Regions from separate parts of the Streptomyces afghaniensis genome, predicted to be linked through region 1. Evidence: riboswitches for the same ligand, from Rfam matches in the RefSeq annotation. Region 1 holds a riboswitch; each other region holds the start of a gene.
The links. A riboswitch is a leader RNA that binds a small molecule or an ion and turns the genes downstream of it on or off. The one in region 1 is predicted to bind cyclic di-AMP.
Positions count from the first base shown of each region.

Region 1 (9,907 bases):
CTCCGGCGGCGGCGACATGATCTCGACCACCGAGGACCTGCACACGTTCATCTCCGCCCTCCTGGGCAGCAAGCTCCTGCCGGCTCCACTGCTCGCCGAGATGTGCACGCCGCACCCCAAGGCGGGTTACGGCCTGGGGGTGTTCGTCCAGGACACGGACGACGGTGGCACGATCATCACCCACAACGGCGGCATCACGGGCCACGCGGCGCTGATGTACAGCACGCCCGACGGCGGCAGGACCCTGACCGCCGCGCTGAACTACGTGGACGACGCGGCGATGTCCCTGGCCGAGCCGTTCCAGAAGGCGACACAGAGGCTCGTCAAGGAGGTGTTCGGCGGTCGGACCGAGCGGATCGCGTCGACGGACTGATCCAGAACGCGGTGGGCCGAGGAGCAGCCGAGACGCGCCCGCACCCGCCGACGGCGAGAAGGGGCCGTGTCGGGGGGTGTCCGCCCGCAACGGTTGGCGCGTCAACGGACGGTGAGTCGGTACGCAACCCCATCGCGCCGTTCCGAGGACGGACACCCCCCGGCGCGGCCCCGACCCACACCACCGCGAAGGCGCCGGCACGCACCCCACGCAGCCGCAGGTACCGCGCCCGCTGCCCTCACGCCACCGAAGCGATCCGCATCCTGATGTCCTCCGGCGACAGCGCCCCCTTCGCCGTCACATGATCCCCCGACGACTCCCCACGCAGCCGCCGCCCGATCCACGGCACCAGAAACTCCCGCGCCCAGTGCACATCGTCGCGCCGAACCTCGAGCGGCCCCCGCGCCGGCAGCGGCGGCCAAGGCTGCTCGGGGTCCGCCGGAACCTCCAGTCCGAGCACCTGCCCCGCACGGAGCGCCACCCGCGTGTGCCCCTCGGGCGACAGGTGCAGCCGGTCGGCGTCCCAGGCCCTGCGGTCCTGGACACTGCGCAGGGACCACAGGTCGAGCACCGGGCAGCCGTACCGGTCGGCGATGGCCCGGACATGCCCGTTGTACGTCGCGATCTTGCCCCGCAGGTGCTTGAGCACGGGCATCCCCCGGGTGTCGAACCCGGTCGTCACCATCACCGTGCCGGCCACGGCGGTGAGCCGCACGAGGGCCCGCTCGAAGCGCTCGGCCACCTCGTCCGGGTCGGTACCCGGCCGGAGGATGTCGTTGCCCCCGGCGCAGAACGAGACCAGGTCCGGGGCCATTTCGACAGCCCGCGGAACCTGGTCCGCCACGATCTGGTCGAGGAGCTTCCCTCGCACGGCGAGGTTCGTGTACTGGAAGTCGCCTTCGGGCCGGCGGTCGGCGAGCAGGACGGCGAACCGGTCGGCCCAGCCGACGAACGCCCCGTCGGGGCCGGGATCACCGACGCCCTCGGTGAAGCTGTCCCCCACCGCCACGTACGACCCGATCACTGCTCTGCTGTCACTCTTCGAATCGTCTGCCACAGCAGCTCATGATTCACCTTCGAATGTGACTTACGCGACCGTAGGAAAGGGTTGACGGGCGGTGAGATAAGCCACTCCTAAAGTGTTCGCCAACTCCGGAATAGGCCACCCGTCAGCGATGTTGCGGGGTCAGTCGCCACACCCGGAACCCTGTGATCCGGAAGTGACTCCACACGGTCCGGAAGCCGAAGTGCCCACTTGTGTACGGCTCGGGGTCGCTGTAGTCGAACACGAGCCTCCCGTTGTTCCACCACCGCACCGTCGAACCGTCGGAGACGACCCGCACCTTGTTCGGCTCACCCGGCACCAGCAGCGGCTCGGTGTAGTCGTAGATCAGGGGCCGGACACCGGGCTCACCGACGTACCGACGCAACCGGGTCGTGGTGTTGTAGTTGGCACCGAAACCGGCGTAGTACGTCGTCAGGTGGTCGTACTCCTCCAGCGCCCCGCCACGCGGCGTGGCGAAGAGATCGCCCGGGGAGCGGACGTCGGTCGCGTTCCAGAAGTTGTTGAGGTCCGAGACCCGGTCGTTGACCCCGCCCTCGGACACGGGCGTGGCGGTGTACTCGAGGACGTACGGGCCTTCGAGCCGCCGCCTGAACCAGACGGTCGCGCCGCTCGGTACGTCGATCTCGAGGACACCGCGAGAGGCGGTGACGGTGCCGCCGCCCTGGAGTTCGGTCGCCCACTGGCCGAGGCCGTGGCGGAAGTCGTCGCGGGCGATGAGGCGGCGCTGACGGGACGCGGCGTTCGCGCTCGCCGTCGCTGTCGCCGTCGGGGCGAGCGCCGCCAGGGCGGCTCCGGCGGCCAGGGCCCCCAGCGCTCTGCGGGTGGTCGGCATGGGACACAGCTCCTCGGGGATCCGTCTGGAAGGCTCCAGAAAGCGCTTGCACTCCGGTCGGGATCACTCTGTCCCAACTGCCGCCCCCTGTCGATCCCTTGGCCTGTCGGCCCCGGCACACACCGAAGGCCGGACCCGGGGATCGGGTCCGGCCTTCGGTCGCGTGTCAGGCAGGTGGTCGTGCGGTCGGTCAGCCGACGGAGACGCCGTGCGAGCGCAGGAAGGCGACCGGGTCCACGTCCGAGCCGTAGTCAGGCGTGGTGCGGATCTCGAAGTGCAGGTGCGGTCCGGTCACGTTGCCGGTGGCGCCCGACAGTCCGACCTGCTGGCCCGCCGTCACGGTCTGGCCGGCCGAGACGGAGAGCTGGGACAGGTGGGCGTACTGGGCGTAGTAGCCGTCGGCGAGCTTGATGACGACCTGGTTGCCGTAGGCGCCGCCCCAGCCGGCGGAGACGACCGTGCCCGCGCCGACGGCCTTGAGCGAGGTGCCGGTCGGAACGACGAAGTCGACACCGGTGTGGTAACCGCTGGACCACATGCTGCCGGACATGTGGTACGGGGTGCCGACAGTGGCGCCGGCCACCGGGAGGGTGAAACCACTGGAGTTGCTCTCGGCGGCGGGCTTGGCGGCGGCCGGCTTGGCGGCGGTCTCCGCCTTCGGGGCCGACTCGGCGGCGGACGGCTTCGGGGCCGAGGCCTTCGGCGCGGACGGGGCGGAGGCCTTCGGGGCGCTCGCCGCCTTCTTGCCGATCGACAGCTTCAGGCCGGGGTGGATCAGCGACGGGTCGTCGCCGACGGCGTCGCGGTTGTCCGAGTAGAGCTTCTTCCAGCCGCCGTCGACGTGGTGCTCGTCGGCGATCTTCGCGAGATAGTCACCGGCCCGCACGGTGTACGAGCGAGCGCCCGTGGCCTTTTCGGCGGCCTTCTTCTCGGCGGCCGGAGCCGACTGGACGGCCTTTTCCGGAGCCGACTGCGGGGTGGCGGCGTGGGCGCCGGCGGCCCCCATGAGCGGAAGGGCGAGAGCGGCCCCGCCGGTTCCGGCGACGGCGATGGAACGGGTGAAACGCTGGGTCTTCGGGCGGCGGTGCTTACCCTTCGCGGGCATGGCGAATTCCTCTCCGTCGCCTGCGAGGTGAGCTGTCGGGTTCGGACTGGAGATGCCCGGCCACGCCGAGGCGCGGCTTAACCCCAAGCCGTTCCGGGAACCGGAACAGGCGTCTTACCTGTGGGTCCCCCGCTCCTGCCGTACGTCGGGTCAGTGTGTGCGGGATCCGGGCGGCGGCAGGATTAGGCGTCCGTCCGGATGGGTGTGGAACGTAAGCGACCAGGACGCAAACGGACAAGCTTGCGGTTGCCCGTGACGGCGTTTTTCTTGACGCGCCGACAATTTTTCCGTCACGGAGCGTGGATTACCGATCTCCCGCATTCCGCAATACCCCTGATTGACGCCAGAATTACGTGCACATGGCAACAACACATCGTCACGAATATGACGATGCTCACGCACCCCGACCTCATCTCCTTTACAGTCGGGGCACGTTATGCCTAAACAACCGAAGCACTCCCTATTCGGACAGAACGGCTACTTGCGCCGAAGCCGGACGACGGTGGCGTCCAGGTCCCCGCGCAGACCGACCCGCAGTCCGTGGTGGAGCAGCACGGCACCTCGGTGAACTTCGCCCGTTTCGAGGCATTCGTACGATGCTGAGGGGTCAAGACCCCTCAGCCGGAGCGCCGGAACGGGCTCGCCGTACCGCTGCGCCTGGAGCCAGGCGAGGACGACGGTCTCGTCGCCGAGGGCGTACTGCACGGCACTCAGACCGCCCTCCGGCGGGCGCAGCCGGTACAGGTCGCCGTGCTGCACCACGGGCCGGATCTCCTTGTAGAGCTCCACCCAGTCCCGCGCCTCGGCGAGTTCCCGCTCCGTCCACTTCGTGAGGTCGCCGCCGACCCCGAGCACCCCGGCCATGGCGCTGACGAACCGGAACCGCAGGGAGCTGGCCCGCTGGTTGAGCATGGCGTTCGGGCTGTCGGTGACCCAGGCGGCCATGACGCGGGCCGGATGGATCTGGCTGAAGCCGTGCTGGATGGCGAGCCGGTCGAGCGGGTCGGTGTTGTCCGAGGTCCACACCTGGTCCGTGCGGCCGAGCACACCGAGGTCGATCCGGCCGCCGCCGCCCGAGCAGGACTCGAAGGCCACTCCGGGATGGGCGGCCCGCAGCCGGTCCAGCAGGCCGTACAGGGCGTGTACGTGGTCGACCCACAGCCGCTGCGGGTAGGGGTCGTCCGGCCAGCCGGCGTCGGTGAAGCAGCGGTTGAAGTCCCACTTGACGTAGTCGACCGGCGCGCTGGAGAGGAGCCCGTCGAGCCGCTCCCAGAGGTACTCCTGGACGTCCTCACGAGCCAGGTTCAGTACGAGCTGATTACGGAACTCCGTCCGCTTTCGTCCCGGTTGGTACTGCACCCAGTCCGGATGCGCGCGGTACAGATCGCTGTCCGGGTTGACCATCTCCGGCTCGACCCAGATCCCGAACTGCATACCGAGGCCGTGCACGTGCTCGGCGAGCGGCTTGAGCCCGCCCGGGAAGCGGTCGGGGTTGGGGGTCCAGTCACCGAGCCCGGCCCGGTCACTGGTACGCGCCCCGAACCAGCCGTCGTCGACCACGAACAGCTCGACGCCCATGGCGGCGGCCCGCTCGGCGAGCGCCCGCTGCTGCTCCTCGGAGATGTCGAACTCCGTGGCCTCCCAGGAGTTGAACAGCACCGGCCGGTCCTGGTCGGCGTCCGGGATCACGTACGTCCGCTGGTAGGCGTGCCAGGCGCGGCTGGCCCCGCCGTGGCCGCCGTCGCTGAAGAGCCCGGCGAAGACGGGGGTCGTGTACGACTCCCCCGTGCCCAGCATCAGCAGGCCCGAGTCGTCGTACCCGGCCCCGCCGGTGATCTGCACGCGCGCGTCCGGGAGCTGGGCCACGGCGATCCGCCAGGACCCGGACCAGCCCAGGGCGCATCCGTAGACCTCGCCGTGCTCCTCGGTCGCGTCGGTGTCGAGCGCGACCCACGGCAGGTGCTGGTGACCGGTGTGGCCGCGGCGGCTGCCGATGACCTTCTCGCCGTGGGTGAGGGCGGAGCGCTCCAGCCGGGACTCGGCGCCCCAGCGGCCGTGCAGCTGGGACAGCCGCCAGGCGTCGCGGTCGGGCAGGGTCCAGGTGGCGGAGTCGGCGCGCAGCACCTCGACGGCGGGTCCGTGGTTGTCGAGGGTCACCCAGCGCTCGACGACGTCCGTCGCGGAGCGCATCCGGTAGTGCAGCGTGATGGCCAGGTCGCCGTCGCGGAAGCGCAGCCGCAGCTCACCGTCCTCGGTGTCGTGCCCCTCGTAGGTCCACTCCGTGCCGCGCCGCTCGCCGGTGCGTACGGACAGGGCGGGCCGGGTGAAACGGGGGCCGCCCTCGACCGGATACTCCTCGCGTCCGTCGAGCGGTGACTCGAAGGGCCAGTAGTCCGGCAGGGGCCGGACGGCGAGGGCCTCGGCGTCGGCCAGGCCGATCCGGGCCCCCCAGTGCAGGTGCAGCAGCTCGTCCCGGTCGGTGACATGGACGGCGTAGCTGCTGGCCGGCCCGGAGAGCACCCATGTACGACCGTCTTCGGAGATGTCCAGCATCAAGGCCTCACAGATTCGAACAAGCCCGACCAGGTGCGACCAGGCCCCAACATCATCAAGTGCCGCTGGGGCTTCCGGCAACGCCTGTGGACAACTCATTGCCCCAGGCAGGCATGTCGTATCGTCGAGTGGTGCCCGTCGACGAGCCGCGCCGACGGCGCCGAAGGGGAGGAGCCCTCGTGACACAGCAGGTCCCGTCGACCGAGCCGGAGCTGGCCGGAGTGCGCAACTTCCGCGACGTGGGCGGACTGCCGACGGTGGACGGACGGCGGGTGCGGCAGGGCGTGCTGTTCCGAAGCGGCCACCTCGCGCACGCGACCGGGGAGGACGCCGCCTTCCTGAGCTCCCTGGGCCTGCACACGATCTTCGACTTCCGCAACGCGGCCGACCAGAAGCTCGAAGGGCCGGACGTCGAGCTGCCGGGCGTGCGCAATGTGAACCTGCCGCTGAGCGACCCCGCCGACGGCGCCGAGTTCTGGAAGATGGTGCGCGACGGCGACCTGGACCAGCTGCGCGCGATCCTCTCGGACGGCAAGGGCGTGGACCGCATGATCGCCTCGTACCGCATGATCATCGGGACCCGCACGACCGAGCACTCCCAGGTGCTGCACGCGCTCGCCGAGGACAGCGTCCCCGCCCTGATGCACTGCGCGGCGGGCAAGGACCGGGCGGGTCTGTCCATCGCGGTGACGCTCCTCGCGCTGGGTGTCGAGCGCGAGGCGATCGTCGACGACTACCTGAAGTCCAACGCCAAGCACCGCCGCTACAAGGTGCACCGCAGCAGCTCCGCCGCCTCGGCCTACTCTCCCGAGGTCATGGAGCTGCTCAGCCCCCTGTTCGACGCGCGCGCCGAGTATCTGTCGGCGGCCTTCGACACCATCGAGGAGACCTGGGGCGGCGTCGACCCCTATCTGGAGAAGGGGCTGGGGCTCACCCCCCGGACCCGTGAGCGGCTGCGCGAGCGGTTGCTCGACTGACGTACGGCGCCCGCCCCGCGGCTACTTGGCCCCCACCTCGAACAGCAAGTACACGAAGGCCGCGAAGACATGGCCCACGACGAGGTAGATGAACAGCCGCACCCACAGGGCGCGGGGGAACTTCTCCTCCATGTCCTTCACGGCGTGTCTCCCGGGGTCGGGCCCAGGCACAGGGCGGCCGTGGGGCTCTGCAAGAGGGTGTGGACGAAGAGCAGTTCGACGCCGTCCGGGTCCTGGGCGGCGATCCGGTGCGGGGTCAGCGAGTCGAAGTGGGCGCTGTCGCCGGGCGCGAGCTGGTGCGTGGTGTCGCCGAGGCGCAGTCGCAGCCGTCCCCGCAGCACGTGCAGCCACTCCTCACCGGGATGGACGCGCACGATGTCGCCCTGGGAGCCGTACGGGACGTGGACGCGCAGGGCCTGCATCCCGCGCGCCGGCGCGCCGGCCTGCCAGTACGTCCAGCCACCCGCCGCGGTCGGCTCCATGTCGGCGGCGCGGATGACGGCGTCCCGGGCGGCGGCCGTCTCGCCGAGCAGCTCGGCGACCGTCGTACCGTAGATGCGGGCGAGCGCGAGCAGCATCGGCAGGGAGGGCTGGCGCTGCCCGGTCTCCAGGCGGGAGAGGTGGGCGGGCGACAGCCCGGCGGCGCGGGCCGCGGCCTCCAGGGTCAGGGAGGCCTGGCGCCGCAGCGACCGCAGCTGCGGCGCGACGGCGGGCAGCGCATCCGCTGCCTGGTCGGGCGACGGGGCGGCCCCGGAGGACCGCTCGGGCTCGGAGGAGCTCATGCCTCCATTCAGCCGGAGCCTTGCCCGTGTGGCAAATTTCTTGTCTCAGAGGCAAAAGGCCTCACCGGTTCGCCACCGCCTGTTTGACGAGCGTCTTGCCGAAGTCCCACATCAAGCCGCCGTCGTGCGCGTCGTCCATCACGGCCGTGAAGGCATCGACGAACCGGTCCACCTCCCGCTCGCCGATGATCAGCGGCGGGATCAGCTTGATCACCTCCATGTGGTCGCCGGAGACCTGGGTGAGGATCCGGTGCTTGCGGAGCAGCGGTACGACGACCATCTGCGCGAACAGTCCCTTGCGCGCGGCCTGGAGCATGGCCCAGCGGCTGCGCAGCTTCAGCGACTTCGGCCGGCCGAACTCGATGCCGATCATCAGGCCCCGGCCGCGGACGTCGGCGAGCATCTCGTACTTGTCCGTCAGCGCCTCGAGCCGGGATCTGAGCAGTTCCCCGGTGGCGCGGACGCCGGCGACGATCTGCTCGTTCTCCATCACCGACAGCACCGCCAGGCCGGCCGCCATGGCCTGCGCGTTGGACCCGAAGCTCGCCGAGTGGACCAGCACCCGGTCCATCGACGAGTAGACCTTCTTGAAGATCCAGTCCTTGCCGAGCGTGGCGCCCACCGGCACATAGCCGCCGGAGAGCGCCTTGGCCACGCACACCAGGTCGGGTTCCACCCCCTCCTCGTGCTGGTAGGCGTAGAAGTCGCCGGTGCGGCCGAGGCCCGTCTGCACCTCGTCGGCGATGAGCAGCGCCTTGTGCCGGTGCAGCAGTTCCTGGGCGGCCCGGAGATAGCCGGGCGGGGCTTCCAGCACGCCCTTGCCCTGGATCGGCTCGACGATCAGGGCGGCGACGTCGCCCTTCCTCAACTCCCTTTCCAGCGCGTCGAGATCGCCGAGCGGTACGGCCGTGTCGGGCAGCAGCGGGGCGAAGCCGTCCCGGAAGCCGGACTCGCCGTTGACGGAGAGGGAGCCGGTGGTCAGGCCGTGGAAGGCGTGCGCGCAATACAGGACCCTGGGCCTGCCGGTGACGAAGCGGGCGAACTTCAGCGCTCCCTCAACCGCTTCCGTGCCGCTGTTGCCGAAGAACACCCGGTCCAGGTGCGGACTGTGCGCGAGCAGCTTCTCGGCCAGCAGGCCGGGCAGCGGCTGGCAGTCGAACCGGGTGAGGTCGGCGAGCCGGGCGTCCAGGACGTCGTGCAGCGCCTTGCGCACCACGGGGTGGTGGCGGCCCAGGCCCATCACCCCGAACCCGGCGAGCATGTCCAGGTAGTCGTTGCCGTCCGCGTCGTAGAAGTAGGCGCCCTCGGCGCGCTCGTAGACCTTGTCGAAGCCGATGGTGTGCAGCATGCGCGGGAGCTGGTGGTTGAGGTACCGGGTGTGCAGCTCGTAGCGCTCGGCTCCGCGTTCGGCCAGCAATGCGCCGAGGTCGAACTCCCCGGCCTGTGACGGCTCCGACGCGGATTCGGCGGTGGTCATTCCTGTGGCTCCTCGGACAGCTCTTTCTTCACGGTCAGGCTCGCGCTGATCCGTCCGGCGACCTCGACGGGTGTCAGGCCGATGTCGGCGAGCACCTCGCCGCGCTTGGCGTGCGCGAGGAACTGCTCCGGGATCCCGAAGCGCCGTACGGGCACGTCGACGTCGGCGTCTCCCAGGGCCAGCGCCACGGCCGAGCCGACTCCGGCCGCCCGGCTGTTGTCCTCGACGACGGCGACCAGGCGATGCTCGGCGGCGAGAGGGGGCAGCGCCGGGTCGACGGGCTTGACCCAGCGGGGGTCGACGACGGTGCAGCCGATGCCGCGGGCTTCGAGCAGCTCGGCGGCCTGGAGGCACACCGGCGCCATGACACCGACGGCGACCAGAAGCACCTCCGCCCGGTCGGCGCGGTGCAGCACGTCGAGTCCGCCCACCCGGTCGACCGCCGGGATCGACGGGCCGACGGACTCCTTCGGGAAACGCAGCAGCGTCGGCGCGTCGTCGACGGCGACCGCCTCGCGCAGCTGGGCGCGCAGCTGGTCGGCGTCGCGGGGCGCGGCGATCCTGAGGCCGGGGACGACCTGGAGGACGGACATGTCCCACATGCCGTTGTGGGAGGGCCCGTCGACGCCGGTGACACCTGCCCGGTCCAGCACGAAGGTCACCCCGCACCGGTGCAGGGCCACGTCCATCAGCACCTGGTCGAAGGCACGGTTGAGGAAGGTGGCGTAGACGGCGACGACCG
Region 1 is NZ_JBIRGJ010000001.1:1,301,937-1,311,843, reverse strand. Features, by position in the region: gene ACH4G3_RS05495 (serine hydrolase domain-containing protein) at 1-373, shown strand, start outside; gene ACH4G3_RS05490 (GDSL-type esterase/lipase family protein) at 612-1,397, opposite strand; gene ACH4G3_RS05485 (DUF6250 domain-containing protein) at 1,543-2,271, opposite strand; gene ACH4G3_RS05480 (M23 family metallopeptidase) at 2,462-3,376, opposite strand; cyclic di-AMP (ydaO/yuaA leader) riboswitch at 3,379-3,542, opposite strand; gene ACH4G3_RS05475 (alpha-galactosidase) at 3,854-5,929, opposite strand; gene ACH4G3_RS05470 (tyrosine-protein phosphatase) at 6,109-6,906, shown strand; gene ACH4G3_RS05465 (DUF6126 family protein) at 6,928-7,047, opposite strand; gene ACH4G3_RS05460 (helix-turn-helix domain-containing protein) at 7,044-7,688, opposite strand; gene ACH4G3_RS05455 (aspartate aminotransferase family protein) at 7,750-9,165, opposite strand; gene dxs (1-deoxy-D-xylulose-5-phosphate synthase) at 9,162-9,907, opposite strand, start outside.

Region 2 (9,907 bases), on a different contig from region 1:
GTACAAGGAGATCGCCAAGCAGCTGTTCATCTCCGTGAAGACGGTCGAGTCGCATGTCTCGGCGGTCCTGCGCAAGCTCCAGCTCTCCAACCGGCACGAGCTGACGCGCTGGGCGACGGCCCGCCGGCTGGTGTGACCCGGGCGCGGCCCTGGTCAGACCACCCGGGTGGCACCCGTGAACGGCATCTCGTCGAGCGGGGCGACCCGGACCGGGGCGGAGGGGCTCGGGGCGTGGATCATCCGGCCGTCGCCCACATAGATGCCGACGTGACTGATACCGGCGTAGAAGAACACCAGGTCCCCGGGGAGCAGTTCGGAGCGGGAGACGCGGCGGCCCGCGTCGATCTGGGAGTACGTCGTGCGGGGCAGGGAGACGCCCGCGGAGCGGTACGCGGCCTGGACGAGGCCCGAGCAGTCGAAGGCGTTCGGGCCGGTCGCGCCCCAGACATAGGGGCTGCCGAGCTTCCGGTAGGCGTAGGACACGGCGGCGGCCGCGCGGGAGTTGGGCGCCTGTGCGCGGACGGACCCTGGGGCGGTCAGGCTGTCACGCGCACCCGTCGAGGAGCGTGAGGCGCGGCCCGTGCCCCTCGTGTCGCCGATGCGGGCACGTTCCTGCGCGGTGAGCCGGGACAGCAGCTGACGCGCGGATCCCAGCTTGCCGGTGATCGTCTTCTTGTGCCGTCGCAGCTCCGTCTGCCGCGATTTCAGGGAGGTCAGCTCGATGTGGGCGGCCCCGCGCAGCTGCTCGATCTCCCGGAGCTGCCGGCGTACGCGCGCGACATCGGCCCGCTGCCGGTTGCCGGCCCGCTCGACGAACTCGGCGTTGTCGAGGTACCGGTCGGGATCGTCGGACAGGGCGAGCTGGAGCGCGGGGTCGAGGCCGCCCGCGCGGTACTGGGCGGCGGCGACCGAACCCAGTGCCTCGCGTGCGGAGTTGAGCCGTTCCTCCTTGCGTGCCGCCTGGTCCTGGAGGTCCTTCAGCCGCCGTCCGGCCGCCTCGGCCTTCTCCTTCGCGCCGTTGTACTTCTCGGTGGCGACCTCCGCCTCCTGGTACAGCTCGTCCACCTTGGCCTTGACCTGCCCGGGGGTGAGCTCGGGTTCGGCGTGTCCGGTGCCGTCGAGACCCGTCGCGGTCGCCGCGCCCGCGAGGGCGATCGTGGCGGCCGTACGGGCCGTGTTGCCGCTCGCGGAGTGCCGGCGGGGCTTGCGGTGCGCTGCCACCTGGGGGCCACGTCCTTTCCTGCGACCGCCGACGGGTGCGTACGGCCGCCAGGGGGAGCGGACGGGCGGCCTGCGCGTCCGGCGGCGGCCCGCACAGGGGAAGCGGACCGCCGCCGGATCTTCTCGGCGGTGGCGTCCGACTGCCGCCCCTGGCCCGGGCGGCGGTGGGGAGCCGGACACCTGGGGGAGGACGCTAAACGTCGCCGCGGCGGCCCGGTGGCGGCTGCGCGGAAGTGTCCCGAGAGGACCGGCGGTGACCGTATGCGACCGTGCCCTCGTCCCGCCGCCGTCGACTTGACTCAGCGTGATGACCGATGCGCCGAATCATGGGTTCGAGGCGGCGGGCGGGTGCTATGGGGCGCATATATGCACCCGACGGGCCGGTGTCGGGCGGCTGTGGAGCCCCTGATTAGGCTCCGGCCTCATGGACGTACTCATCCACCTCTTCGTCGGCCTCCACATCATCGGCATCGCATCCCTCCTCGGCGGTTTCCTCACCCAGATGAAGGCGATGGGCGAGGGCACCGCCCGCTACACCCCCGCGATGCTGCACGGCGCGCTGACGATGCTGGTCACCGGTGTGATCCTGGTCGGCCTCAACCAGGCCGACGACCAGTCCGTGAACAACATCAAGATCGGCGTGAAGCTGGCCCTGCTGATCGTGATCCTCGGCCTGGTCTACGTGAAGCGGGACGACGAGCAGGTGGACAAGGGCCTGTTCGGCCTCGTCGGGGCGCTGACCACGGCGAACGTCTTCATCGCCGTGCTCTGGACCTGACCCGGCCGGGCACGGCGCAGGCCCGGGCCGAGGCGACCGTCCAGGCGGTGACCACGAGCCACGCGGCCACCGAGACCCACAGCAGTACCTCCCCCAGGCCGTCGAGCCAGGAGACGTCGAGGGCGGCGGCGACGGCCAGTGCGGCCGTCGCCGTCATGGCCCAGGTGAACACGGTCGCCCAGCGGCGGATGTCGGTGCGGGGCCGGGGCCGAAGGAACTCGGCGGCGAGCAGGACGGCGCAGCAGACCAGTGTGAGCACGAGCAGCGCGACCGTCACATGGCTCAGGGTGCCGCGGTCGTCGACGTTCCACAGGTACAGCTGCGCGCTGTCGGAGCTGATCAGCCGTGCCCCGGCCAGCGCCGAGAGCGCGAGCGCCCCGGCCACGAGCCAGTGGTCGCCGCGCCCCTCCGCCACCTGCCGCACGTCGAAACGGGCCAGGGCGAGGACGTACAGCACGAGCCCCAGCCAGAACAGCACCAGCGCCGCGTGGGCCAGCCAGGCGGCCGACTCGGCAGCGGCGAGCGTGGCGCCGAGCACGGCGAGCCCCTGTGTGGCCATGCAGCGCGTGAACACGGTCCCGGGCCTGCGCCGCTCCCCGTCCTGCGCGGGGAGGGCCAGCGGCACGGGCCAGAGCAGTACGGCCAGCACCAGCAGGGCCGCGGCCAGAGCCTGCGAGCCGGCCGCCGAGAAGCCGGTGCCCAGGACGGCCGTCGCCGCCACGGTGGTGAGGGCGGCCGCCGCCACGGTGTCCACAAGGCCCGGCACCCCCGCGTACGACCGCCACCTCGTGCCGGCCGGCAGCAGCCGCAGGGTGAAGTCCGCGGCGAGCATCAGCCAGGCCGCGCAGGCCACGCCGAGGGCGATACGGGAGAGGACGCCGTACCCCGCCAGATCCAGACCGACCGACAGGGTGCCGGTCGTCAGTACGGCGGCACTGGCGGACGGCGCGCGCTGCGCCCACCAGTCGGTGGAGGGGGAGGGGCCGGGCATGGGGCCGATGCTAGGAGGCGCCGCGCGCGATGTGAGCGGGGCACGCGCGGGCGCCTCAAAAACGCGCGAGCGCCCTCACGCGCGCGTGCCCTCAGTGATCCGCATGCCGTGACCTACGGCCCTCAGGCGGGCCGCACCACGCTGTGGATCGCCGACTCGCCGTCGTAGTAGATCGACTCCTCGCGCACGTAGGTGCCGGGCTTCGGGGCGTGGATCATCATGCCGTTGCCGATGTAGATGCCGACGTGGGTGACGTCGTCGTAGAAGAAGACCAGGTCACCGGGCTGGGCGTCGGCCAGCGGGACCGTGGTGCCGGCGTTGACCTGGTCGTAGGTCGTGCGCGGCAGGGTGACGCCCGCGGCCTTCCAGGCGGCCTGGGTGAGGCCGGAGCAGTCGTAGGAACCGGGGCCGACGGCGCCCCAGACGTACGGCTTGCCGATCTGGGCACGGGCGAAGGCGAGCGCCTTCTCGGCCTTGGTGGCGTAGGAGGAGTCGGCCGGGGCTGTCGAGGAGGACGAGCCGGAGCCGGCCGACGAGGAGCCGCTGTCCTGCTGCTGGGCGGCCTCCTCCTGCGCCTTCTGCTGCGCGGCCTGCTGCCGGGCCAGCTCGGCGGCCTTGCGGGCGGCCTCCTGCTGCTTCTCCCTCTCGATCGCCGCGAGCCGCGCCTTCTCCTCGGCGGTCAGCTTCGACAGCAGCTCGCGGGCGTCGGCGAGCTTTTGCTGGACGGTCGCCTTGGCCGTCTTCAGGTCGCCCTGCGTCTCGGTCAGCGTCTCGAGGCTCTCGGTGGCCTCCTGGCGCTTCTTCATCGTCTCGGACTGCTGGGTGACGTAGTCGTCGACCGCGACCTTCTGACGGCCGGTCATCCGGTCCATCAGCTGGGTCTGGTCGAAGTAGTCCTGCGGGGTGTCCGCGAGCAGGAACGTCGCCGTGTCCGGGGCGGAGGCGCCGGTGCGGTACTGGGCGGCGGCGAAGGAACCGAGTTCCTCCCGTGCCTCGTTGAGCTTCTGGGTGCGCTTGGCGACGTCGTCGAGAAGGGTGTCGACGCGCTTTCGCTGCTTGGTGGTCTTTTCCTTGGCCGAGTTGTACTTGTCGGTCGCCGACTCGGCCTGGCGGTACAGGTCGTCGACCTTCTTCTCGACTTCCTCGAGACTCGGCTTGCCGTCGGCCTCGGGGGCGGCGTTGGCCGACTGGGACAGCAGGGCCACGGACGTGAGGGCCGCCGTTGCGAGGGCGGGGGTCCGTATGCCTGCGACGCGCGTACCAGCGGGACGCGACTTGCGGTGCGACGCCAAGGGAGGCGACTCCTTCCATGCTCCGCCTACCGGGTTAGCTGTCGGGTTCGGGCGGGTACATCGGAAGGGTTGCCCTACGGCCGTCTCCGTGGAGGGAGTCGGGCCGATTCACCCCAGAGTTTCTCGGTTGGGTCCCCGGCTCCGGCTGCCGCTGCGGCACACCGGACTCGGCGGAGGCCGCGCGGCCCGGCGACGTTCGCCGGTGGGGGTCGTGCGGCCTGCCCGCACGGTAGCCAACTGGTGTGGCCCTTGTGAAGGTTGATGGGTGATATGCCCGATACATTTTCGTGACCTTATCCCGGAGCGTCGCCGAGAGTGACCGGTCAAGGGGGGTTGGTCACGAGTCGTCCATAATCGTGACGTCTGTAGCGGACTGTGATCATGCGGGGATGCAGGGTGACGAAGGGGTCGTTTCGGCGATGTTCTCAGGGCGGCGGCGGGCTGTCAGTGGGGCGCCCTAGACTCGGAGAGCGATGAGCAGCCTCTTTGACGACAGCTTCCTGGCGGACCTCCAGGCCCAGCGGGGCCCCGCGGACGAGCCCCCGCCGCCACCCGAGGACGATCACGTACCGGAGCCGGTTCCGGACGATCTGTTCGGCGGGAAGTTCGACGTGCCCCCGGACCGGGACGCCTATTACCGCGACGGCGCCCCGCGCCCGGTGGTGGACACCGCCGCCCTCCTGGAGGGGCTGAACGACAACCAGCGCGCCGCCGTCGTGCACTCCGGCTCCCCGCTGCTCATCGTGGCCGGCGCCGGCTCCGGCAAGACCCGCGTGCTCACGCACCGCATCGCCCACCTGCTCGCCGAGCGGGGCGTGCACCCGGGCCAGATCCTCGCGATCACCTTCACCAACAAGGCCGCGGGCGAGATGAAGGAGCGCGTCGAGCAGCTCGTCGGCCCACGGGCGAACGCGATGTGGGTGATGACCTTCCACAGCGCGTGCGTGCGCATCCTGCGGCGCGAGAGCAAGAAGCTCGGCTTCACGTCCTCCTTCTCGATCTACGACGCCGCCGACTCCAAGCGCCTGATGGCCCTGGTCTGCCGCGACCTCGACCTCGACCCCAAGCGCTTCCCGCCGAAGTCCTTCAGCGCCAAGATCAGCAACCTGAAGAACGAGCTGATCGACGAGGAGGACTTCGCCGCCCAGGCCACGGACGGCTTCGAGAAGACCCTCGCCCAGGCCTACGCGATGTACCAGTCGCGGCTGCGCGAGGCGAACGCCCTCGACTTCGACGACCTGATCATGACGACGGTCAACCTGCTGCGCGCCTTCCCGGACGTCGCCGAGCACTACCGCCGCCGCTTCCGCCACGTGCTGGTGGACGAGTACCAGGACACCAACCACGCCCAGTACGCCCTCGTGCGGGAGCTCGTCGGCACCTCCGAGCACCCCGTCGACGTACCGCCCGAGGCCGAGGTCCCGCCCGCCGAGCTGTGCGTCGTGGGTGACGCAGACCAGTCGATCTACGCCTTCCGCGGCGCGACGATCCGCAACATCCTCCAGTTCGAGGAGGACTACCCGGACGCGACGACGATCCTGCTGGAGCAGAACTACCGCTCCACCCAGACGATCCTCAGCGCGGCCAACGCGGTCATCGAGCGCAACGAGTCCCGCCGCCCCAAGAACCTGTGGACCAACGCGGGCGCGGGCGCCACGATCACCGGGTACGTCGCCGACACCGAGCACGACGAGGCGCAGTTCGTCGCCGACGAGATAGACCGCCTCACGGACGCCGGCGAGGCGAAGGCCGGCGACGTCGCGGTGTTCTACCGCACCAACGCCCAGTCCCGTGTCTTCGAAGAGATCTTCATCCGCGTCGGCCTGCCCTACAAGGTCGTCGGCGGGGTCCGCTTCTACGAGCGCAAGGAGGTCCGGGACGTCCTGGCCTACCTGCGCGTGCTGGCCAACCCGGAGGACTCGGTGCCGCTGCGCCGGATCCTCAACGTCCCCAAGCGGGGCATCGGCGACCGCGCCGAGGCGATGATCGACGCCCTCGCCCAGCGGGAGAAGATCAGCTTCCCGCAGGCGCTGAAGCGTGTGGACGAGGCGTACGGCATGGCCGCGCGCTCCACCAACGCCGTCAAGCGGTTCAACACGCTGATGGAGGACCTCCGGACGATCGTCGAGTCCGGCGCCGGACCGGCCACCGTGCTGGAGGCCGTCCTGGAACGCACCGGGTACCTCGCCGAGTTGCAGGCCTCCACCGACCCGCAGGACGAGACCCGGATCGAGAACCTCCAGGAACTCGCCGCCGTCGCCATGGAGTTCGAGCAGGAACGCGGCGAGGACGAGCAGGGGACACTGTCCGACTTCCTCGAACAGGTCGCGCTGGTCGCCGACTCCGACCAGATCCCCGACGAGGAGGACGGCGACGGCGTCATCACGCTGATGACCCTGCACACCGCCAAGGGCCTGGAGTTCCCGGTCGTCTTCCTCACCGGCATGGAGGACGGCGTCTTCCCGCACATGCGCGCCCTCGGCCAGACCAAGGAGCTGGAGGAGGAGCGGCGCCTGGCGTACGTCGGGATCACGCGCGCGCGGGAACGGCTGTATCTGACGCGGTCCACGCTGCGCAGCGCCTGGGGCCAGCCGTCGTACAACCCGCCCTCCCGCTTCCTGGAGGAGATCCCGCCGGCCTACGTGGAATGGAAGCGGACGGGAGCCACCGCGCCCGCGTCCTCCGGCCCGGTCTCCGGGGTGGCGGCCTCTCTGTCGTCGTCCCGCTCGCGTTCGTCCGCGTCGGGCGCGTCCGGTTTCGCCACGCGCCGGACCTCCGAGAAGCCGGTCGTGTCCCTGGCGGTCGGGGACCGGGTCACGCACGACCAGTTCGGGCTCGGGACCGTCGTGGCGGTGAAGGGTACGGGCGGGAACGCGGAGGCGACCATCGACTTCGGGGACACCAAGCCGAAGCGCCTGCTGCTGCGGTACGCGCCGGTGGAGAAGCTGTAGTCGGACCGGATCAGCCCCCGCCCGACGGGCGGGGGCTGCGGGCTGGGGGACGTTACGTCGGGTCGATGCCGTGGCTGCGCAGCCACGGGAGCGGGTCGATCGCCGAGCCGCCGGCCGGGCGCACCTCGAAGTGCAGATGAGGGCCGGTCGAGTTGCCGGAGTTGCCGGAGCGTGCGATCGGATCGCCCGCCTTCACGGTCGTACCGGAGGGGACCGTGTAGGTGGAGAGGTGGCAGTACCACGTCTCCGTGCCGTCCTTCGCGGTCACGATCATCATGTTGCCGTACGCGCTGTTCCACTGCGTGCGGACCGTGCCGTCGGTCGCGGCCATCACGGTCGTGCCGTACGAGACGGGGAAGTCGATGCCGGTGTGCAGGGACATCCAGTTGATGCCGGACTGGCCGTAGTAGGCGCTGAGTCCGTGCCGGGCGACCGGCAGGGCGAACTTGGGGCGCAGCCGTTCCTTGCGGGCCGCCTCCTCCGCCGCGCGCTTGCGCTCGGCCGCCTGCTGGGCCTTGAGGTCGATGCGCTCCTGCGTACGGCTGGCCCGGTCGGCGAAGTCGTCCGCGCCGGCGGCGAGGCTCTGGAGCTGCGTGTCCAGCTTGTTGTTGGCGGTGGCCGGTTTCACCGGCTGCACGTCCGCCGCGGTCGTCTGCGCCTCCGCGGCGCCGTCGTCGGTGAAGGTGCCGACGGAAGCGGCGGCGATGCCCGCGACGCCCATGACACACGCCGAGGGCACCGCGATGGTCAGCAGCGCCGAGCGCTTGGGCGGCGTACGGCGGCGGGAACGGGACCCGGCGCGCGAGGCCGCCCGTGAGCCGGCGCGCGGGCTCACCTCTTCCTGGCCGTCCAGCAGCGGGGCGACGGTGGGCAGTTCGCCGGTGGCCGGCTCGCCGCCGTCGGTGGCGGGGTCGTGGTAGGTGGCCCCGTCGGCTTCGTCGTAGGTGACCTGCTCGAACGTCGCGGTCTCGTGCTGCTCGAAGGTTTCGCCGTGCTGCTCGTACGCGTCGGGGGCCGGGGCGCCGGCGCCGTCGGTGTTCCACTGCGTGGCGTCGTAGGCACCGGTGTCGAAGGCCTGCGTGCCCCATTCCCACTGCTGGGTCTGGTCGGCCGGATTGCCGGACTGGTCGGGCTGGAGCCAGGCACCGGCGTCCCACTGCCCGGTGCTGTCCGGGGAGGTGGCCTGCGACGGGATGACCGAGAGCGGCTGCTGCGCGGCCGTCCAGGTCGTCGTGTCGTAGACGCCGGTGTCGTAGGCGGCGTGGTGCTGGGCCGCGTACGCGTCGTAGTGCGGGTTGTCCTGCGTGCCGGTGGGCCAGTGGCCGGTGTCGTACGTGCCCGTGTCGTGACCGCTGCCCGGCATGTCGCCGAAGAGGGGGTCGGTGGCGAACGTCGCGGTGGTGTGGCCGGTGGCCTCGAAACCGGTGCCGTCCGTACCGGTGGCGTCAAATCCGGTGGCGGCGTAGTCGCCGTACGTGGTGAAGTCGCCGTACTGGGCTTCCTGGGTGCCGTACGACGCGTAGTGCGCCGAGTCGGCGTCGGAAGCCGGAGCCGGGGTCATGGTCCCCGACGGGTGACGGTCGTTCACCAACTTCTCTTTCGCCTCGACAACAGGGGCTGCCAGAGCAGTGCGGCGACTGTACCCGGCGGTACGCGGGCACGACAATCTTCGGCAGGTTTCGCGCGCGCAGGAAACGGGCATTCGGCCGTGTTTTGGCGGACTGCGGGCACGGGCTTGGCCCTGTGTTCGAAGTTTGTTCGAGGTCGGTCGGTGCTTCGACGCTGTGTGCCGGCTGTATGACGAGTCTCAGGCCACCGTCAGACCATCGGTCCGGCCGGCGGACGGTTCACCCGGGCGGGCCGTGTCGAGAACCTGCCGTATCCCGTTGGCGACGGCGGGGTGCACCGGCAGGGCGAGGTGACCGATGCCGGTCACCCGCACGTTCTGCACCGTCAGATCCGGATGGTCGATGCAGGCCGTCTCCAACGGGTCCATCACGTGGTCCAGGTCGCTCCAGAAGCTGACGAAGTGCGTACGGCAGCCCGGGGCCGGCCGAGTGAGCTCCTCGAGCACCGGTGAGCCGGGGCGCATCTGGCGCACGATGGGGTGCGCGTTGGCCAGGGGCACCACCCGGGTGCCCGAGTGCGGCGTGCCGAGTGTCACGAGGGTCCGCACGCGCGTGTCGCCGCCGAGCCGCTGCACGTAGTAACGCGCGATCAGGCCGCCGAGGCTGTGACCTACGACGTCGACCTGCTGGGCTCCGGTGCGCTCGCAGACCTCCTCTATGTGGCGGCCGAGCAGCTCGGCCGCGGCGCGTATGTCGCAGGTCAGCGGCGAGTAGTTGAGGGACTCGATCTGCTGCCTGCCGTGCTGGGCGAGGCTGCGGCGCAGCAGGACGAAGACCGAGCGGTTGTCGATGAAGCCGTGCAGCAGGACGACGGGAGGCTTGGCCTCCGTGGGCAGTTGGGCGGCTCCGGCCGTGGGCAGGGCCGGGGTGGGGGTCCGCCGCTCCTGCGTGATGCCGGAGGGATAGAGGAGGAGATGCCCGGCCAGGATCGCGATCTCCAGGGCGGTGGCCTTCAGGAGTGCCAGGGAGAGTCCCGCCAGCCGGCTCGGCAGCAGACGCTGGCAGAACGGAAGAAAGGGCAGAGCAGCCCCGGTGACCTTCATGGC
Region 2 is NZ_JBIRGJ010000006.1:442,901-452,807, forward strand. Features, by position in the region: gene ACH4G3_RS24510 (LuxR C-terminal-related transcriptional regulator) at 1-136, shown strand, start outside; gene ACH4G3_RS24515 (C40 family peptidase) at 154-1,221, opposite strand; gene ACH4G3_RS24520 (hypothetical protein) at 1,646-1,999, shown strand; gene ACH4G3_RS24525 (SLAC1 family transporter) at 1,977-2,990, opposite strand; gene ACH4G3_RS24530 (C40 family peptidase) at 3,113-4,282, opposite strand; cyclic di-AMP (ydaO/yuaA leader) riboswitch at 4,291-4,465, opposite strand; gene pcrA (DNA helicase PcrA) at 4,756-7,233, shown strand; gene ACH4G3_RS24540 (M23 family metallopeptidase) at 7,286-8,821, opposite strand; gene ACH4G3_RS24545 (esterase/lipase family protein) at 9,041-9,904, opposite strand.
Region 2: linked by a shared signal. The riboswitch ahead of ACH4G3_RS24530 (C40 family peptidase) and the one ahead of ACH4G3_RS05480 (M23 family metallopeptidase) in region 1 are both predicted to bind cyclic di-AMP.

Region 3 (9,907 bases), on a different contig from region 1:
TTCTCCTTGGCCTTGGCCTCGGTCTTCTCCTTGGGCGCGGCGGCGACCGGGGCCGGCTTGGCGGCCTCGTAGAACTCCTCGCGCGGTGTCTCGATCGCGCCGAGCGAGACGACCTCGCGCTTGAGGAACATGCCGAGCGTCCAGTCGGCGAAGACGCGGATCTTGCGGTTCCAGGTCGGCATCGCCATGCCGTGGTAGCCACGGTGCATGTACCAGGCGAGACGGCCCTTGAGCTTGATCTTCATCTTGCCCATGACGATCATCGCCACGCCCTTGTGGAGGCCGAGACCGGCCACCGCGCCCTTGTTGGCGTGGGAGTAGTCCTTCTGCGGGAAGCCCCGCATGCCGGACAGGACGTTGTCGCCGAGGACGCGGGCCTGCCGCAGCGCGTGCTGCGCGTTCGGCGGGCACCAGGCGTTCTCGTTGCCCGCCTTGCGGCCGACCAGATCCGGGACCTGGGCGTTGTCGCCCGCGGCCCAGATGTAGTCGGTGCCCTTGACCTGGAGCGTGGTCTCGCAGTCGACGTGACCGCGGGGCCCGAGGGGCAGGCCGTAGCGGGAGAGGACCGGGTTGGGCTTGACGCCGGCGGTCCAGACGATCGTGTTGGAGTCGACCTCGAGGCCGTTCTTCAGCACCACGTGGCCGTCGACGCAGGAGTCCATGGAGGTGGACAGGTAGACCTCGACACCGCGGCCCTCGAGGTGCTCCTTGCCGTACTTGCCGAGCTTGGGGCCGACCTCGGGGAGGATCTTGTCGGCGGCGTCGACCAGGATGAAGCGCATGTCCTCACGGGACACGTTCTTGTAGTACTTCGCCGCGTCCCGGGCCATGTCCTCGACCTCGCCGATGGTCTCCGCACCGGCGAAACCGCCGCCCACGAAGACGAAGGTGAGCGCCTTGCGACGGATCTCCTCGTCGGTGGTGGAGTCGGCCTTGTCGAGCTGCTCGAGGACGTGGTTGCGCAGGCCGATGGCCTCCTCGATGCCCTTCATGCCGATGCCCTGCTCGGCGAGGCCGGGGATCGGGAAGGTGCGGGAGACCGCGCCGAGCGCGACGACCAGATAGTCGAAGGGCAGCTCGTACGCCTCGCCGACCAGCGGGGCGATCGAGGCGACCTTGCGGTCCTGGTCGATGGTGGTGACCCGGCCGGTGAGAACCTCCGCCTTCGGCAGCACGCGTCGCAGCGGGACGACGACGTGGCGCGGGGAGATGTTGCCGGCGGCGGCTTCGGGGAGGAAGGGCTGGTAGGTCATGTACGACCGGGGGTCGACGACCGTGACGGTCGCCTCTCCGTAACGCATCTTCTTCAGAATGCGTCGAGCTGCGTACAGGCCTACGTACCCACCGCCTACTACGAGGATCCTGGGACGCTCCGTGGTGCTCATGCCATCGAGTATCCACCCGTCTCAGGGGGGTGGCTCGTGCGCCCCTTCACAAGCTTCGGCAGGGTGTGTGTTATCCTCCGCGACCCCCGTGATCCATGTCATGGTGACAACCCGGATCGATTGTGCAGTGCGGGTCGTTGTCAATGCCGCGTGAGCTGCCTCTCTGGCCCGCGGACCCCCCTGTGAGCCCTCCGCCGGACCCTTCTGCGGGCACCTTCCCAGGGGCGCCCATACCATGCTTCTGAACGCGTTCAAAGGCCTCTTGGGCCCCCAGAAGGGTCAACGCGACCCTTCTCGTCGCCCTGGAGTGCCGAATTCCTTGTGAAGAACTTCACGAACTTTTCCGGAGGGCTGCTCCCGGGGGGCTCGCGCGAGCCCCCCGGAGGCGCTCAAACGTGATCCTTGCCTGCTCAGAAGCGGCCTGGAGCCCGCCCTAGGCGACCGACCACGCGATGCCGTCGAGGATGTCGTGCTCGCTGACCACGACCTCCTCCGCGCCGATCCGCTCCATGATCGACAGCAGGACGAGGGCCCCCGCTCCGATCACGTCGACCCGGCCCGGGTGCATGGAGGGCACGGCCGCGCGCTCGGCGTGCGTGGAGCGCAGCAGCCACTCGGTGATCTCGCGGACCCGGTCGTGGGAGACACGGGAGTGGTGGATGGCGGCCGAGTCGTACTCGGGCAGCTCCTGGGCGATCGCCGACACGGTCGTCACGGACCCCGCCAGGCCGACCAGCGTGCGGGCCTCGCGCAGCGGGACCGTCTCCTCGGCGAGGTCGAGGGCGGCCTCGATGTCCGCCCGCATCGCCGCGATCTGCTCCTGCGAGGGCGGGTCGCTCACCGCCCCGTCCCGGACCAGGTGCCGCTCGGTCATGCGGACACAGCCGATGTCCACCGAGCGCGCCGCGCGCACCCGGTCGTCGCCGACGACGAACTCGGTCGAGCCGCCGCCGATGTCCACGACGAGGTAGGGCTTCGGCAGGTGGTCGCGCCCGGCGAGCTCCTTGGTGGCGCCGGTGAAGGAGAACTCGGCCTCCTGGTCCCCGGAGATCACCTCGGGCTCGACGCCCAGGATGTCCAGCACGCCGCGCACGAACTCGTCGCGGTTCTCGGCGTCGCGGGAGGCGGAGGTGGCGACGAACCGCAGCCGCTCCGCCCCGTGCTCCTTGATGACCGTGGCGTACTCGCGGCACGCCGCGAAGGTCCGCTGGAGCGCCTCGGGGGCGAGCCGGCCGGTGCGGTCGACGCCCTGCCCGAGCCGCACGATCGTCATCCGGCGGTCCAGGTCGGTCAGCTCGCCCGTAGCAGGGTCGGCGTCGGCGACCAGGAGCCGGATGGAGTTCGTACCGCAGTCCACGGCGGCGACCCGGGTCACTGGACGTCCTCCTCGACGGTCGTCACACAGGCGCCCTTGCGCCACCACTCGGGCAGCATGGCCAGGGCCTCGTCGCCCAGCGGGTTCACGCCCGGGCCGGCGGCCAGCGAGTGCGCCACCAGCACGTGCAGGCACTTCACCCGGTCCGGCATGCCGCCCGCACTCGGGAAGTTCTTCAGCTCCTCGATCTCGTCACGGCGCCTGATGTAGTCCTCGTGCGCCGCCCGGTACGCCGCCGCCAGCTCCGGGTCGGAGGCCAGCCGCTCGGTCATCTCCTTCATCACGCCGTTCGCCTCCAGCGTGCCGATCGCCGAGTTCGCCTTCGGGCACGTCAGGTAGTACAGCGTGGGGAACGGCGTCCCGTCCGGCAGCCGCGGGGCCGTCTCGACGACGTCGGGCTGCCCGCACGGGCACCGGTGCGCGATGGCGCGCAGGCCGCGCGGGGGCCGGCCGAGCTGCTGCTTGAAGGCCTCGACGTCCGCGTCGGTGGGCTCGGTGCGCGGGGTGGTCGGCGGGGGCGTTTCCATGACTGTGTTCAGGCTGTCTTTCTGGGTTCAGGTCACTGGCTGGGTTCCGGGTTCACTGGTCAAAGGCGTCGGCCTTGTCGACCCCGTCCCAGACGTTCGAGTACCAGGGGCGGTCGGCCGCCCCGAGGTCGGCGTGCGACTGCTTCGCCGCGTGCGGGTCGACGACGATGAACCCCGTCTCCCCCGGCATGACGTAGTGCAACCGCTGCCGGATCTGCTGCTCCGCGTACGCGTCGTCCTGCCAGCGCGCCTTCTGGTCGCGCAGCCGTTCGACGCGCTGCCGGGCCTGCTGCTGTTCGCGCTGGAGGTCGTCGATCTCGGCGCGCTGCGAGACGTACTCCCGCATCGGGTAGGCCAGGGCCACGATCAGCGAGCACATCACCAGGGCGAGCAGCGCGGCCCGGCCGGTCAGCCGGGAGCGGCGCGCCTGGCGCCTGGTCTGGGAGCGGTAGACCCGGGCCGCGGTCTGCTCGCCGAGCAGCCGGATCCTGGTCGCGGTGGAGAACCGGTCCCGGTCCTTCACGGCCATGTCTGTCCGCCTCCCGCTCCACCGTCATACGCGCGTACGTCCCCGGACACGGTACGGGACCGAGTACGGGGACGTACGTACGACGCTGCCTCTTACGGGTCGGGCCTTTCGGCGATCAGCCCTTGAAGCGCGGGAAGGCGCTGCGGCCGGCGTACACCGCCGCGTCGTCGAGGATCTCCTCGATGCGCAGCAGCTGGTTGTACTTGGCGACGCGCTCGGAGCGGGCCGGGGCGCCGGTCTTGATCTGGCCGCAGTTGGTGGCGACGGCCAGGTCGGCGATGGTGACGTCCTCGGTCTCGCCGGAGCGGTGGGACATCATGCACTTGAAGCCGTTGCGCTGGGCCAGCTCGACGGCGTCCAGGGTCTCGGTGAGCGAACCGATCTGGTTGACCTTGACCAGCAGGGCGTTGGCCGCGCCCTCCTCGATGCCGCGGGCCAGGCGCTCGGGGTTGGTGACGAACAGGTCGTCGCCGACGAGCTGGACCTTGTCACCGAGCTTGGCGGTGATGGTCTTCCAGCCCTCCCAGTCGTCCTCGAACAGCGGGTCCTCGATGGAGACGAGCGGGTACGCGTCGACGAGCTCCGCGTAGTACTCGGTCATCTCGGCCGCCGAGCGCTCCTTGCCCTCGAAGGTGTAGACGCCGTCCTTGTAGAACTCGGACGCGGCGACGTCGAGCGCGAGGGCGATCTGCTCGCCGGGGGTGTAACCGGCCTCGTTGATCGCCTCGAGGATGAGGTCGAGGGCCTCGCGGTTGGAGCCGAGGTTCGGGGCGAAGCCGCCCTCGTCGCCGAGGCCGGTGGCGAGGCCCTTCGACTTCAGGACCTTCTTCAGCGTGTGGTAGACCTCGGCGCCCCAGCGCAGGGCCTCGGAGAAGGACTCCGCGCCGATCGGGGCGATCATGAACTCCTGGATGTCCACGTTGGAGTCGGCGTGCGAGCCGCCGTTCAGGATGTTCATCATCGGCACCGGCAGCAGATGCGCGTTCGGGCCGCCCAGGTAGCGGAACAGCGGCAGGTCGCTGGCCTCGGAGGCGGCGTGGGCGACGGCGAGGGAGACGCCGAGGATGGCGTTGGCGCCGAGGGAGCCCTTGTTGTCGGTGGCGTCCAGGTCGAACATGGCCTGGTCGATCAGGCGCTGCTCGGTGGCGTCGTAGCCGACCAGCTCCGGGCCGATCTGCTCGATGACCGCGAGGACGGCCTTCTCCACACCCTTGCCGAGGTAGCGGTTCGAGTCGCCGTCGCGCAGCTCGATGGCCTCGAAGGCGCCCGTGGAGGCGCCGGACGGGACGGCGGCACGACCGGTGCTGCCGTCGTCGAGGCCGACCTCGACCTCGACCGTGGGGTTGCCTCGGGAGTCCAGGATTTCCCGGGCTACGACGACGTCGATGGACGGCACGAGCATCTCCTTCTTCATGTGACGCGGGTACGCGGGCCGCGTGGACCCGGCGAGGCGCGGGCCGCGGTGGCTCGCGACATGAGCCTAACCGGCTCCGGGCGATCGGCCACCGGGTCGCCCACCCCATGGACAGAACCGAGAGTAAATTGTTTCCGAACGGAACAAAGCCGGATCGCAAAGACCGGCGGAAAAAACCCCGCCCCGGTGCGTACGGGGGAAGACGCACCGGGGCGGGGAACCCGTGGGGACGGGGATGGGCCGTGCCCGTGGGGACGGGCGGGGCGCTGCTTACTTCAGGTGCAGCTGCTGGCCCGGGTAGATCAGGTTGGCGTCCGTGACGATGTCCTTGTTCAGCTCGAACAGCTTCTCCCAGCCGCCCTCGACCTTGTGCTCGGTCGCGATGGAGCTGAGGGTGTCACCCTTGACGACCTTGTACTCGCCGTCGCCCTTCTTGACCTTCTTGCCGGTCGGGGTGGTGACGGTCTTCTGGGTCTTCTGGGTCTGGGCCGGGCGCTCGTCGGAGCGGGAGGCCGGCTGCTGCTCGGTCTGGCGGGTCTCGGTGGAGCCGCTGCTCTGCGCGGAGCCGCCGCTGTAGCCGGCGCTCGACAGACCCTTGCCGCAGACCGGCCAGGCACCCTTGCCCTGGCTCGCGAGGACCTTCTCGGCGATCTCGATCTGCTGCTCCTTGGTGGCCTGGTCGGCGGTGGAGGCGTACTTGGTGCCGCCGTAGCCGGACCAGGTGGAGGCGGAGAACTGCAGACCGCCGTAGTAACCGTTGCCGGTGTTGATGGACCAGTTGCCGCCGGACTCGCACTGGGCGACGGCGTCCCACTCGGAGGCGGTGGCGGCGGAGGCGTTGCCGGCCGCCATCAGCGGGGCGGCGACGGCGGCACCGGTGACACCGGCGATGGCGATGACCCGAGAGGCCTTGGACGGACGGCGGTGCGTGCCCTTGCCGGAAAACAGCATGGAGAGATCCCCTCACCGACGCCTGCGAGGTGAGCTGTCGGGTTCGGGCCGGTTGAGTTGCCCGGCCGCGTCCCTCCCGGGACACGGCTTCACCCCAAGCCCTTCCGGCACAACCGGCCGGTCGGGCACTTACCTTGGGTCCCCCGCTCCTGCCTACGGCGCTTGACGCGACGACTGTTCCCGTACGGCCGCTGGCAGGATTCGGCGTTGCGGCAGCCGGGGCTCGCGGTGGCGAGCGGTCATGACCGTAGACATGCGATCCGCGGAATTTCAAAGACGATCAGGGCTTCTGAGATCTATCTCTCACCGCACCGATAAGGGACATTAGCCGCGAACAGTGACGTGAACTCGCACGGTTTCAGGGTGACTTCCGCCGCCGTTTCCGTACTGCCCCACCGGCTACCTGTCGTCCGCTTCGCCCTCTACCGTGAGCTTCTGACCGGGGCGGATGAGGTTCGGGTCGGTACCGACGGCCGTCTCGTTCCCGACGTAGAGGGCGCGCCATCCGCCGCTGAGGTCGAGGGAGTTCGCGATGGACCAGAGAGTGTCGCCGGGCCGGACGGTGTAGGAGCCGTCCGTCGCCTCCCGGGAGGCTTCGTCGTCGCGCGAGGCGTGCCGTCCGGTGGACCCGGACGTACGGCCGTCCTCGCTCGCGGTGCCCTCGTCTGCACTGGGGCCGCGGTGGCGGCCGGAGGCGGTGCCGGTTTCGGTTTCGGCGGGTGCCGAAGAGCCGTCGTCCTGGCGGGAGTTGTCGGGCTTGTCACTCTCGGGGGCGGGCGACGGGTCCTGTGTCGAAGACTCGGCGGAATCGGACGACTTGTCGGACTTGTCAGTTTCGTCCTCCGGAGTCGATTGCCCGTCAGAGGGCGACTCGGTGGAGTCGAGCAGTCCGGGCGAGTCCGTCGGCGCGGACGAGTCGGAGGAGCTGGACGAGTCGGACGTGTCCGAATTCTTGTCCTGCTCAAGGCCGGAGAGCAGCCCGCAGGTGCGCCACGCGCCGACCCCCTGGTCGGCGAGGATTCTCTCGGCCACGGCTATCTGCTGGGAGCGGCTGGCCAGGTCGGCGCTCGGGGCGTAGTCGAGGCCGCCGTGGTTCTCCCAGTCCTCCTGGGACAACTGGAGGCCGCCGAAGTACCCGTTGCCGCTGTTCTGGCTCCAGGCGCCGCCGGTCTCGCAGTCCGCGACCCGGTCCCAGGTCGTGCCGTCGGCCGCGCTGGCACCGGAGGCCCCGAGGAGCGGAATCGCGATGGCGGAGCCGGTCACCCCGGCCGCGACGAGGAGAGCCGGAGCCTGGCGGGGGCGACGGTGCCGACCGTTCCCGGAGAGCATACGGAGACCTTTCGCGAGACAGCAGTGACCGGCGCGGCGCCGGGTCCCCCCAGGGCCGCGCTGATGATGGGTGAACGTATCGGCAGACGATCACTTGTCACAAGTTCATGCCGCGCAGATCACGTGAAGATCACAGGTCTGATGTTTCGTCACTTCATGCCGCCGAGAACTCCACCGGCAGCGTGCGCAGCCCGCGCATGATGAGGCCGCCGCGCCATCTCAGCTCGGCCGGGTCCACCGCGAGCCGCAGGTCCGGGAGGCGGGTGAGGAGCGTGGCGAGCGCGGTCTGGCCCTCCAGACGGGCCAGCGGGGCGCCGAGGCAGTAGTGGATGCCGTGGCCGTAGCCGAGGTGCTGGTTGTCGCGGCGGGCGAGGTCGAGCACGTCCGGATCGGCGAACCGCTCCGGATCCCGGTCGGCGGCGGCCAGGACGACGAGGACCGGGTCGCCGGGCGCGATGTGCTGCCCGCCGATGGTGAGCGGCTGCGTGGCAAACCGCCAGGTGGCGAGTTCGACCGGGCCGTCGTAGCGCAGGAGCTCCTCGACTCCGGTCTCCAGGAGGCCGGTCTCCCCGGCGGCGAGGGAGCTCTGGAGGCGCGCGCGCTGCTCGGTGTGGGTGAGCAGGGCGTAGGTGCCGTTGCCGATCAGGTTCACGGTCGTCTCGAAACCGGCGAACAGCAGGATGAAGGCCATGGCCGCGGCCTCGTTCTCGGTGAGGTGCTCGCCGTGGTCGGAGGCGCGGATGAGCCCGGAGATGAGGTCCTCGCCGGGGGCGGGCTCGTCGGGCAGCGCCTCCCTCTTGCGGTGGATGAGGTCGGCGAGGTAGCCGCGCATCTTCTTCACGGACCGCGCCACGCCGCCCCGGGGCCCGCCCTGGTGACGGATCATCATCCCCGCCCAGTCGCGGAAGTCGTCCTGGTCCTCGCGGGGGACGCCGAGCAGGTCGCAGATGGCGTAGATGGGGAGCGGGAAGGCGAACTCGTGGATGAGGTCGGCGGACCCCTTCCGTGCGAACCCGTCGATGAGCCCGTCGGTGAGCTCCTGCACCCGGGGCGCGAACTCGGCGACCCGGCGGGGCGTGAACGCCTTGGAGACGAGCCGCCGCAGCCGGGTGTGGTCCGGCGGGTCGATGTTGAGCAGGTGCGTCATCAGCTCGGCCTTGCGCTCCCCGGGGATCCCGGTCTTGCCCTTGGCGTGCGCGGGCTCGTCGTGATGCGCCGGGTTCTTGGAGAGCCGGTGGTCGGCGAGCGTCTGCTTGGCGTCGGCGTACCGCGTGACCAGCCAGGCCTCCACGCCGCTGGGGAGCCGCGTCCTGTGGACGGGGCTGTGCTCGCGGAGCCAGGCGTAGGCGGGGTAGGGGTTGCTCGCGAACTCCCAGGTGAAGAGGTCGGGAGCGGCGGCCGGGGTGCTGGGCTGGGGCTGGTCGGTCACTCCCCGACGGTATCCGGCTCCCCGCCCCCTCCCTCGGCCGGTCTCAGCCCTGCTCCGCCTCCCTGATCGCGTCCCGGTACGCGCGGGCCGCCGCTCGCAGGGCCGCCTCCGGGTCGACGCCCTCCGCCTCCGCACGGACGGCCAGAGCCAGCAGGTCGTAGCCGATGCCCTCCACCGGCGGGAGCGGTATGTCCAGGCCGGCGGTGCGGGCCCGGGACGCCAGCTTGGCGGCGAGGGCCAGGCCGGGCTGGCCAAGAGGGATGCCCTCGGTGATCGAGGTGCGCTGCTTCTCGACCGCCTTGGTGCGCAGCCAGTGCGCCTTGACCTCCTCGGGCGTGGTTGCCGTCTCTTCGCCGAAGACGTGCGGGTGGCGGTGAATCAGCTTGGCGACGATGCCGGCGGCGACGTCGTCGATGGAGAAGGGATTAGCCCCGTCCTCCGGGCTGCCCTCCTCGGCGATCCGGGCGTGGAAGACGACCTGGAGGAGCACGTCACCGAGCTCCTCGCGCAGCTCGTCGCGGTCGCCCTCCTCGATCGCCTCGACGAGCTCGTACGCCTCCTCGATGCCGTACTTGGCCAGACCCTTGTGGGTCTGCTGGGACGACCACGGGCATTCGGCGCGGATACGGTCCATGACCTGGACGAGATCGAGGAGGCGGGCGCCCGGCAGGTCGTAGGAGGCGGGGAGCAGCTCCAGCTCGGGCATGGCGACACGGCCGGTGCCGGCGAGGCGGGCCAGGCCGTCCGTCAGGGCCGGCTCGCCCTCGCCCGTCGCCACGACGACCACCGTGCGGCCGCCGGCGCAGGCGTCGACCAGCTGCTCGGCCGTCGGGGCCGCCTCGTCGACGGTGATCCCCGCCTCGCGCAGATACGGCAGCTGCGGGTGCGCGCCGTCCGCGCACAGCACCTGGTCGGCCGCGTGCAGTGCCTGCCAGGCGGGCCAGGACAGCAGGCCGGGGGCGACGCGG
Region 3 is NZ_JBIRGJ010000008.1:95,833-105,739, forward strand. Features, by position in the region: gene ACH4G3_RS29230 (NAD(P)/FAD-dependent oxidoreductase) at 1-1,385, opposite strand, end outside; gene ACH4G3_RS29235 (Ppx/GppA phosphatase family protein) at 1,819-2,760, opposite strand; gene ACH4G3_RS29240 (DUF501 domain-containing protein) at 2,757-3,287, opposite strand; gene ACH4G3_RS29245 (FtsB family cell division protein) at 3,340-3,816, opposite strand; gene eno (phosphopyruvate hydratase) at 3,932-5,212, opposite strand; gene ACH4G3_RS29255 (transglycosylase family protein) at 5,501-6,181, opposite strand; cyclic di-AMP (ydaO/yuaA leader) riboswitch at 6,186-6,352, opposite strand; gene ACH4G3_RS29260 (transglycosylase family protein) at 6,581-7,510, opposite strand; gene ACH4G3_RS29265 (cytochrome P450 family protein) at 7,665-8,939, opposite strand; gene ACH4G3_RS29270 (nucleoside triphosphate pyrophosphohydrolase) at 8,983-9,907, opposite strand, start outside.
Region 3: linked by a shared signal. The riboswitch ahead of ACH4G3_RS29255 (transglycosylase family protein) and the one ahead of ACH4G3_RS05480 (M23 family metallopeptidase) in region 1 are both predicted to bind cyclic di-AMP.